DNA from 3 places in the Oceanobacillus sp. M65 genome. Region 3 is predicted to be linked to each of the others. Evidence: a T-box and tRNA genes for the amino acid it is inferred to sense, from the RefSeq annotation. Region 3 holds a T-box; the other regions hold tRNA genes.
What was found. A T-box is a leader RNA that pairs with one kind of tRNA and senses whether it is charged. The one in region 3 lies ahead of argS (arginine--tRNA ligase), so its partner is inferred to be a tRNA-Arg.
Positions count from the first base shown of each region.

Region 1: it encodes a tRNA-Arg, which carries the amino acid that the T-box ahead of argS (arginine--tRNA ligase) is inferred to sense. The anticodon was not compared.
Region 2: it encodes a tRNA-Arg, which carries the amino acid that the T-box ahead of argS (arginine--tRNA ligase) is inferred to sense. The anticodon was not compared.

Region 1 covers NZ_JBQQCJ010000001.1:72,016-75,299, forward strand. The annotation lists gene ACTWPF_RS00390 (DUF6366 family protein) at 1-78, shown strand, start outside; gene ACTWPF_RS00395 (PAS domain S-box protein) at 269-1,036, opposite strand; tRNA gene ACTWPF_RS00400 (tRNA-Arg) at 1,288-1,360, opposite strand; gene ACTWPF_RS00405 (deoxynucleoside kinase) at 1,684-2,328, shown strand; gene ACTWPF_RS00410 (deoxynucleoside kinase) at 2,365-3,048, shown strand; gene proC (pyrroline-5-carboxylate reductase) at 3,264-3,284, opposite strand, start outside.
Region 2 covers NZ_JBQQCJ010000001.1:1,423,704-1,426,987, forward strand. The annotation lists gene ACTWPF_RS06710 (ABC transporter ATP-binding protein) at 1-17, opposite strand, end outside; gene ACTWPF_RS06715 (ABC transporter ATP-binding protein) at 1-1,017, opposite strand, end outside; tRNA gene ACTWPF_RS06720 (tRNA-Arg) at 1,188-1,263, shown strand; gene ACTWPF_RS06725 (shikimate kinase) at 1,383-1,895, opposite strand; gene aroD (type I 3-dehydroquinate dehydratase) at 2,079-2,834, shown strand; gene ACTWPF_RS06735 (fumarylacetoacetate hydrolase family protein) at 2,854-3,284, shown strand, end outside.
Region 3 covers NZ_JBQQCJ010000004.1:227,500-230,783, reverse strand. The annotation lists gene argS (arginine--tRNA ligase) at 1-1,690, opposite strand, end outside; T-box leader at 1,731-1,942, opposite strand; gene ACTWPF_RS16210 (GNAT family N-acetyltransferase) at 1,988-2,449, opposite strand; gene ACTWPF_RS16205 (ABC transporter permease) at 2,546-3,284, opposite strand, start outside.

The DNA of each region.
Region 1 (3,284 bases), on a different contig from region 3:
CTAGGCTGGAAGGGGACTTTACTCCTCATCATCCTGATGATAATTGGCTTTTTCGTCGTATCGATATTTGTTAATTAATACCTTCATTATCTTATGTTAAAAGAGATGATCTATTACGTGCTTTTAAAAGAAAAGAAGATAAACATACCTGTCCACAACAAAGCGAAATCTCCATTTTGAATACTCATAGAGAGCAAGGAATGGAGATTTAACCAAATTAGTGTTCTAAGTAGGAATATCTTTATGAATTAATTCTCTTCAAAAAGAATTAATTATTATTCTTAAACTCTATACCCAAGTATGAAAGTGCATCCTTTACTGTAGTCATTACTGGAATAGAGGCCAAATTTAGATTAAGATTTGTTGCTACCATGGCTAACTCAGGTCGTAGCCCTGTGATAATGGTTTGCACGCCAAGCAGAGATAGTACCTTGTTTATTTTAAAAAGTTGATCTGCCACCACATTATCAAGATTATAGATACCAGAGAAATCAATAATTAAAGAACTTATATTTTGATCTTGAACCTTTGATGGTACAATATCTACTAGCTGTCTTGCTCTTTGGTCATCAAAACTGCCTGCTAATGGGAGAATTGCTAATCCGTTAAGTAATGGTACAAGGGTTGCAGATAATTCATTTACTTGTGCCGTCATTTCTATTTGCCTCTGATCAGCTTTTTTTCGTTCTGTAATGTCTCTTACATATGTTTGTATAGCTCTTTTACCCTCGACTACTATAGGGTGACAATATAGTTCAACCTCCACTGTCGTTCCGTCAATTCTATAAACAGTTTCCTCGATAACATCTGCCGGGCGCCCATAGGCAGATTGTATTCTATTTCTAATCGAGTCCTTTGAAGTCTCTTTGAATATGTCTAACGGACTAGACCCGATAATCTCTTTTTTAGTGGCACCGAAAAGTTCTTCTGCCGCTCGATTTATGTACATAATTTGATAATCAGTATGGATGATAAGAGGATCCAAAGAGTACTCTATCACCTCAAGATAGTCGATTTCTGATATTTTGTTACTCATGATATTCCCTCCCAAAACAACTGCTTTTAAATTTAGCCAAGTACTATAATGAATCTGTTCATTATATCAAAGAATATTTACTAATGACATTATTAGAGAGCGTCTGATTTAATAGAAACATACTAAATTCCTAAGCCCTAGGCTCTCTATGCTTATATTGCTTAATGCGGTTTACCTTGTTTAGAAAACACAAAAAACCCCCTTTCCATTAAAAACGGAAAGAGGGCGCTAAGTATCCATTAAACTAGTAATGCCCCCGGCAGGATTCGAACCTGCGACACACGGTTTAGGAAACCGATGCTCTATCCCCTGAGCTACGAGGGCCCGAAAAAAATGCTACATACTTACTAATCGCTACCAGTATTCGCCACATCCAGCTCCAGCGCCCAGAAACTAGCTAGACTTCCCTCACCTTCGTACGATAAGTCAACATCAACTCCCTTCGGTCGCTGTGTTTCCTTTATCTCCTACGGATCAGTCCAGTCCGTACTTAACGGCCACTTACGCTTTTGTTCAACGTACAAATCATTATACAAAAAGGAGGGCAATTTGAAAAGCATAACATTTTTTTCACATGGTATGGGCTACCGTTGTGTGGTAAAATATAATACATCTTGTTCAATGGAATATGGATTGGAGGAATAGCCATGTCAGGAGTTCCTTTTATCGCAATAGAAGGACCAATCGGGATTGGAAAGACATCCCTAGCTAAAAAACTTTCTGTTCATTATGACTTTCACTTATTAAAGGAAATTGTTGAGGAAAACCCTTTTCTCGGTAAATTCTATGATGATATTGACGAGTGGAGCTTTCAAACAGAAATGTTTTTTTTATGCAATCGATTTAAACAGCTTGAAGATATCGAGAAAAAGTTTTTAAACCAGGACAAAGCCGCTGTAGCGGATTATCATATATCGAAAAACATGATCTTTGCAAAGCGTACTTTACAGCCAGATAAGTTTGAGAAATATGAACAAATATATCATATTTTAACTCGCGATATGCCTGTGCCTAACATGATGATTTATCTGCATGCGAGTTTGGATACCATTCTCGAACGTATCCGGATGCGTGGACGGGATATTGAACAGAACATTAAAGCATCCTATCTTGCACAACTTGCACAGGACTATGAGGACTATATGAATGAATTTGAAATACTTCATCCAGATATCCCCGTGATTCGAATTGATGGAGACAAGGTTGATTTTGTAAAGCATCAGCATGATTTGGATGGGATTATAGAGCAGGTCGATAAACAACTGCAAAGCTTCCGTGCAATGAGACGATAGGTGAACAGCGTAAATATGAAAAAAGGGGAACTACCGATGAATTTAAGAGAAAAATACCTTATACCAAATGACAGCATTATAACGATTGCCGGTACAGTTGGTGTCGGGAAATCGACGATGACAAAGGCCTTGGCGAATGCATTACAGTTTAAAACATCCTTTGAAAAAGTGGACACAAATCCATATTTGGAAAATTTCTATGCAGACTTTGAGCGTTGGAGTTTCCATTTACAAGTCTACTTCCTAGCTGAGCGCTTCAAAGAACAAAAGAAAATCTTTGAATACGGCGGTGGCTTTATCCAGGATCGTTCTATCTATGAGGATACTGGTATATTTGCTAAAATGCATTACGAAAATGGAACGATGTCAAAAACGGATTATGACACCTATACAAATCTATTTGAAGCCATGGTGATGACCCCTTATTTCCCACACCCTGATCTACTTATTTATTTAGAAGGTTCATTTGACGAAGTCGTGGACCGTATTCAAGAACGTGGTAGGGAAATGGAGAAAAGCACACCTAATTCATATTGGGAAGAAATGTACAACCGTTATTCCAATTGGATTGATAACTTTAATGCCTGCCCAATTTTGCGCATTAATATCTCAGATTATGATCTAATGAAAAAAGAAGATTCCATTGAGCCAATCCTTGAAAAAATTGGCCATTTTATTCAGCAGTCCAGACGCTGGAAATCCAGAGAAATTATGAAATAAAACCAAACTATTAATTGAAAACACCCTATTGTAAAAGAGTGCCAATCTGGCTTTTTCACAGTAGGGTGTTTTATATGACGAGGCATGCTCTACAGTTAAATAAAAATCCAGATGGCAATCAAAACAATAGCGAGTATAGCCCAAAAGAAAAATTGCTTGTTAAATCCTTTACTCTTTTCCCCCATTCAGCCTTCCCCCTAATCGTTTATTGCTCATTAGCCATTCTTTTTACCAAG
Region 2 (3,284 bases), on a different contig from region 3:
TCCAATAGGGGTTTCATTGAAGGATTCCTCCTCGCTAATAACTTTGTCATGAAGGAAGCATCTAACTGCATGGTTATCTTCTACATTCTTTAACTCGGGATCTGCATGCAGACAGCTCTCCATTGCAAATTTACATCGTGGTGCAAAATTGCAGCCAGTAGGGAGAGAACGCAAATCAGGTGGCATCCCGGAAATAGCTTCAAGTTTTTGCTTCTTTTCCGTGATCTTAGGAATCGAGTGCATGAGACCAAGTGTATAAGGGTGTTTTCCATTATCGAATAACTTTTTTGTCTCCGTGTACTCTGCTGGCTTTCCAGCGTACATTACCATCACCCTGTCACAAACTTCGGCAACCACTCCAAGATCATGTGTAATCATAACGAGTGCCATATCGAGTTCTTTCTGCATTTTCTTAAACAACTCCAAAATTTGCGCTTGAATGGTCACGTCTAAAGCGGTAGTTGGCTCATCTGCAATAAGCAGAGAGGGATTACATGATAAAGCGATTGCGATCATAACCCGTTGCCTCATTCCCCCACTGAATTCATGAGGGTAATTACGAATTCTGTTTCGTGCATCGGGAATTCCAACGAGATCTAGTAACTCCAATGCCCGATCAAATGCCTGTTTTCTAGTTAGCTTTTCATGTGCCAAAATGGTTTCAACCAGCTGTCTTTCTACGGTAAGAACTGGGTTAAGGGAAGTCATCGGGTCCTGAAAAACCATTGCAATTTCCTTCCCACGTATGGCTCTCATCTCCTTGGGTGATTTTCTTAATAAGTCTTCTCCCTTAAATAAAACCTCTCCGTCCACAATCCGGCCAGGGGGAGAAGGTATCAGTCCAAGGATAGATAATGCCGTGATACTTTTTCCAGAACCGGATTCGCCAACTATTCCTAGTGTTTCTCCAGGTTTCACAGAAAGGTCCACCCCGTCAACTGCCTTCACCACACCGGACTTGGTAAAAAAATGTGTATGCAGGTTTCTTACTTCAAGAAGTGATGAATCAATTTGCATAGGACTCCTCCTCATAGATTGCTGCTAATAAATTATATGAAACATGCCCATGATTTAATAACTTACTAGTTGAAAAACAGTACTTTCGTGCCTTTTTTTTATAAAAAGCTTGTATCTAATATTTAGGGGCGTTATAATAGCCTATGTGTCTTATTTGAAAAATAGAATTTGCGCCCGTAGCTCAGTTGGATAGAGCACTGGTTTCCGGTACCAGGTTTGTCGGGGGTTCAAATCCCTCCGGGCGCGCTATAAAAAGAAAGAGACAGCTCTTGGAAAATCCAAGAGCTGTCTCTTTTTTATTTATCTTCGTTCAACTAACAATCAGTAGGGGAAGAATGAAAACCCCCACTGATTGAAGGTTCACTTTATAATAATTGTATTATTTCGTCGGCGGCTTCGTCGATGGATAAATGGTCCGTGTTAATTTTCAGATGGTATTCCTGGTAGATTTTTTCTCTAGCATGAAACAGAGTTTTCATTTCATTAAGGCTCTTCCCTTGTAGCACGGGTCTTGTCTCGATGAGTTGTTCACACCGATCGACCCATTTATCCCAGGATAGTTCCAAATGGATAACATAACAGGATGCCATACAAATTTCTCTCACTTCTGGCTGCAGAAATGCTCCGCCTCCTAAAGATAGAACCTTCTTTTTTTCCTGACTATAGGATTGAATCATTACTTTTTCTTTTTCTCGAAAATATTCTTCGCCATATTTACGAAATATTTCCGGCACAGGAAGCTCATGTGCTTTTTCAATCTCTGCATCGATATCGATAAGCTGTCTCCCTGTTTTTTTCGCTAAGGCTTGTCCTATAGATGTTTTTCCGACCCCCATAAATCCAGTTAAGGCAATGCTTTTCTTGTCTTCTCGCTCCATTGTCACCCTCATTTCGCAATGTAATTAATTTATTCTAGTATAGGGGAAAGATATCATATTGTAACGTTGTATGGTAAGAGAGTCACTTTTTTATACTTTAAAGAGACAGCTAGTAAATTATCTGAAAATGTTGGGCTAAAAATGATAGAATAGTTATAGAGAAATACTACTGGAGGATAACAAATGAAATCAATAAAGGTAAAACACATTACAATAGGAGAAGGGACTCCCAAAATAATAGTTCCTATTATGGGAGACTCTGAGAGCGAATTACTGGAAGAGATCGATTATATTAAAGAGTTGAATCCGGATGTTATCGAATGGCGGGCAGATGCTTTTAAAAGAGTGGCAGATTACGCTGCAGTAAAGCATATGCTGAGCCTAATTCGAGAGCAGGTACCTAACACACCACTTTTATTCACCTTTCGAACCGAACAAGAGGGCGGTAATTGCCCTATGCCCTTAGTCGACTATTTTAATCTAACAAAAGTTGTACTTGATACAAAACTAGTAGAACTCGTAGATATGGAATTACTTACAGATGAAACCATGCTACGAGAAATGATGAACCATGCAAAACAGCAAGGCGTAAAGATTATCCTGTCTAACCATGAATTCACCCACACGCCTGCAAAGGAAACCTTGCTTTTTCGTTTGCAAAAAATGGCCTCACTTGGTGCGGATATTCCTAAAATTGCGGTGATGCCACAGACGGTGAAGGATTTGTTAACACTATTGGATGTGACCCAGGAGGCGAAGGAATCAGGACTGCCTGTCATTACTATGGCGATGGGGAAACTAGGTTTATTAAGCCGTCTGTCTGGAGAAATTTTTGGAAGTGCTGCTACGTTTGCTGCTGGAAAGCACCAATCTGCACCCGGCCAGATCTCCGTCTCACAACTAAGAGAGGTACAAGACATTATCCATCAACACTCCTAAATTATAAAGAGGTGAGAATATGAAACTTGTTAGCTATAGAAAAGGAAAAAATAGCCCATTTCGGATTGGGGCAATGTTAGATAAAAAGAATGTATTGGACCTGGAGTATGCATTTAGACAAATGGAGATGGCAAATGGGGGAGAAGGTACAGAGAACTTTCCAGCAGACCCAAATGCCTTTTTTCTAGCTGGGCCAGATGCAATAGAACTAGCAAAACAGGCTTTGGACTTTGTTGAACGTACACACGTTGAGCGATTACAGTTTGATAGGGAAGAGGTCGAATTGGGTACGCCTATTTCGCGACCTGGAAAGATCATCTGTGTTGGGAAAAATTATGCTGAGCATGCAGCAGAAATGAAAAGTGACGTACCAGACTACCCTGTATTATTTGCCAAGTTTGCCAATACATTGATTGGGCCAGAGGACGTTATTATAAAAAGCCATTTAAC
Region 3 (3,284 bases):
ACATTTCGCTTGGAGCTTGCATTCCAAGCAGGCTTAGTCCCTCTTTTATGACAATGGCAGCACATTCGACCAAGGCCAATCGACTTGCTAATTTGTTATCCTCTTGTAGAATTTTGCAGTGCGCATAGTATTTATTAAATTCTCGGCATAACGAGAGAAGGTAAGTTGCAATCTCAGAAGGGTTTGCCTGTTCATAGCTTTCTTGAACTTTGGTTGGAAAATCCATCAGCTTTTTCACTACAGACCAACTAAGGCCATCTGACAAACCGTCAATGCTTTCACTACCCTTATAACGATTCGATTTTCGTAGAATGGAACAGGCTCTTGCATGTGTATACTGCACATATGGACCGGTCGCACCTTCAAATCGCAGCATGTCCTTAAGGGAAAATTCAACAGAATGCTGGGGATCTGTTTTTAAGTCTTGAAAAATGATTGCCCCAATTCCAACATCGTGAGCGACTTTAGATTTGTTTTGCAAAGTAGGATTCTTTTCTTCGATGCTTTTCTCTGCCATCGCAATCGCTTCCCTTAATACATTCTCTAAGAGGACGACCTTTCCCTTTCTTGTTGACATCTTTTTACCGTTTTGCAAAATAAACCCGAAAGGAAGATGCTCTAGCTGACTTGCCCAATTAAATCCTAGCTTTTTTAATACCAAAAAAACTTGCTGAAAATGGAGACTTTGCTCCTGTCCAACAACATAGACTGATTTGGCAAACTGGTACTTTTTATGTCGGTAGATGGCCGCAGTCAAATCTCTTGTCGCATAGAGTGTTGCCCCATCCGACTTGCGAATTAGACAAGGAGGTAAATTATGCTCCTCCAAGGTAACAACTTCTGCACCCTGAGAAGTAGAAAGCAACCTCTCTCCCTTTAGTAACTGAATCGTTTCCTCCATTTTATCATTGTAAAAAGCTTCCCCATTGTATGAATCAAAGGTTACGTTTAAAAGCTTATAAATGCCTTTAAATTCTTCCAAGGAGACTTCTCGAAACCACTGCCATAATTCCAACGCTTTTTTATCCCCTTGTTCGAGTTTAAGAAACCAGAGACGTCCTTCCTCTTCCAGCCTTGAGTCCACTTCCGCTTCCTCATGAAAACGAACATAAAGCTTTAATAGTTCCTTAATAGGATCTTGGCGTACAACCTGCTCATTCCCCCAACGATAATAACCAGAAATGAGTTTTCCAAACTGTGTACCCCAATCCCCTAAATGATTAATACGTATTGCCTTGTAACCGCATTTTTCTAATATATTGGCATAAGCGTTTCCTATCACTGTGGAGCGTAGGTGGCCCATTGAAAAAGGCTTTGCAATATTGGGAGAAGAGAAGTCTATTGTTACCTTTTTTCCTTGCCCTATAGACAGTGACCCATATGCTTCTTTTTTCGTTTGAATCTCCACTAATACTTCCTTACTAACGTGTTTCTTATTTAAAAAACAATTTACATAGGGTCCTTCAGAGACTACTTTACTAAAATAAGAACTTTTTGTTTTAGTTGCTAATTCCGTTGCAATAGAAGCTGGATTCTTCTTGTATACCTTTGCCAGTTCAAAACACGGGAAAGCAAGATCTCCTTGTTCCTGATATTTTGGGAACTCAATTTTCTCTAAAACTTCATCCTCTGTTAATACCCCTATCGTTTCTTCTGCAATTTTCTTAGCAAATAGCTGTTTACCCTTCACCCCATCATCTCCTTTTCAATATAAAAAAATCCCGCCTCTATATAGAGACGAGATTACCCGCGGTACCACTCTTTTTGTTCAAATTGAACCAAGCTTGAAATGATTAACGTTCATCAACCGGCACACCCTACTAGCACTCGTTCAGGCTGCTTCTCAGAAGTCCGCTTCATTATCACTGTTCTGTTAGGCTCACACCAAATCCTAACTCGCTTAAGAATCTATGATAATTACTCTCTTCTTCACAGAATTCACTTATAATTTTTGTAATCATAGCTGAAATCACGCTCCATGTCAACTCTATAAATGATATTTCATGCCTTCATGAGAATCGATAAAGCCTAACTTTTTATAAAATCGAAGTGCGTCTGGCCGTTGTTTATCTGTAGTTAGCTGCACCACATGACATCCTTTTTCCTTTGCCCGTTGGATAGCCCACGTCATTAGCTGCTCCCCAATTCCGCTCCCACGTGCCCTTGAATGTACTCTAACACTCTCAATTAATGCTCTCCACCCACCTTTATAGGTTAAATACGGGATATAGGTTAGCTGGAGAACCCCGATAACTTTTTCACTTTTTACCGCGACAACTAATTCATTGTTATGATCCTGATCAATTGCCTGAAAAGCCTCCAAGTAGCATGTAGGAAGTGGCTGTTCATAACGCTCTCGCTTATTCCCAAGCTCATCATCTGCAAGCATTTGCACAATCTCACTAACATCCTCTTCCATAGCTATTCGAAAACGAATAGTAGTATTCATTCTCATCCCCACCTATTTTACTTTCATCATACGACGGCTATCTACTCTCTGCATAATACCGATTTGTAATCGAAGTCAATAAGTAAGGTTAATACATCATCCTTCTTGTTTACTAGATTTGAACATATACATGCTCCATCCAAGTAGGAGAACCGCCAGGAGAAAAACTGCTGGAAAACTTTGATACCATGGTGCCTCATTTTGTAAAAGAAGTATATTATCTGGGTAAACTTGGCGAAACGGATTGAGCCAGGCCATACTCCCAGAAGGTAAAAGCCACCATAAAGCAAATCCTCCTAACAGTGTAACGAGAACTGCAAATAGAGTAGCCAATGACTGCTTGATTAGGAGGCTAAACAGGAAGCAGAGAGTGATTACTAGAATAATAGTGGTAGAGATAAGGGCAAGCCCTTGAAGCATATACGTTTTGACAGTAAGGAATTGTATCCCCCCATTTTCCTCAAAGAGGACAGGGTAATTAAACGTTCCCTTATCTCCAAAGAAAAATCCTATTAAGAAGGTAAAGCCAAAGATCCCCACCATTGCTAGCAGATAAGTAATGATAGCACTTGCAAATTTGCTCGTTATAATTTGGTGTTTTTCTAATGGTTGAGTAAACAGTAGATTCACAGAACGATTTTCAAACTCCCCTGATAACGTGTCACCAATAATTAATAGCATGAGAATAATTGCCCCAGCATTTATAAAGAGGGTCAAAATTTGTTTTAAAAAGTTGGGTAGTGCTGTGCTATAACGGTCGTGCTGTGGCATGATATCTTCATCTACCAATTTTTGATTCATGGCCGTTCGGTAATTGATTTCCTTTATTGGAATG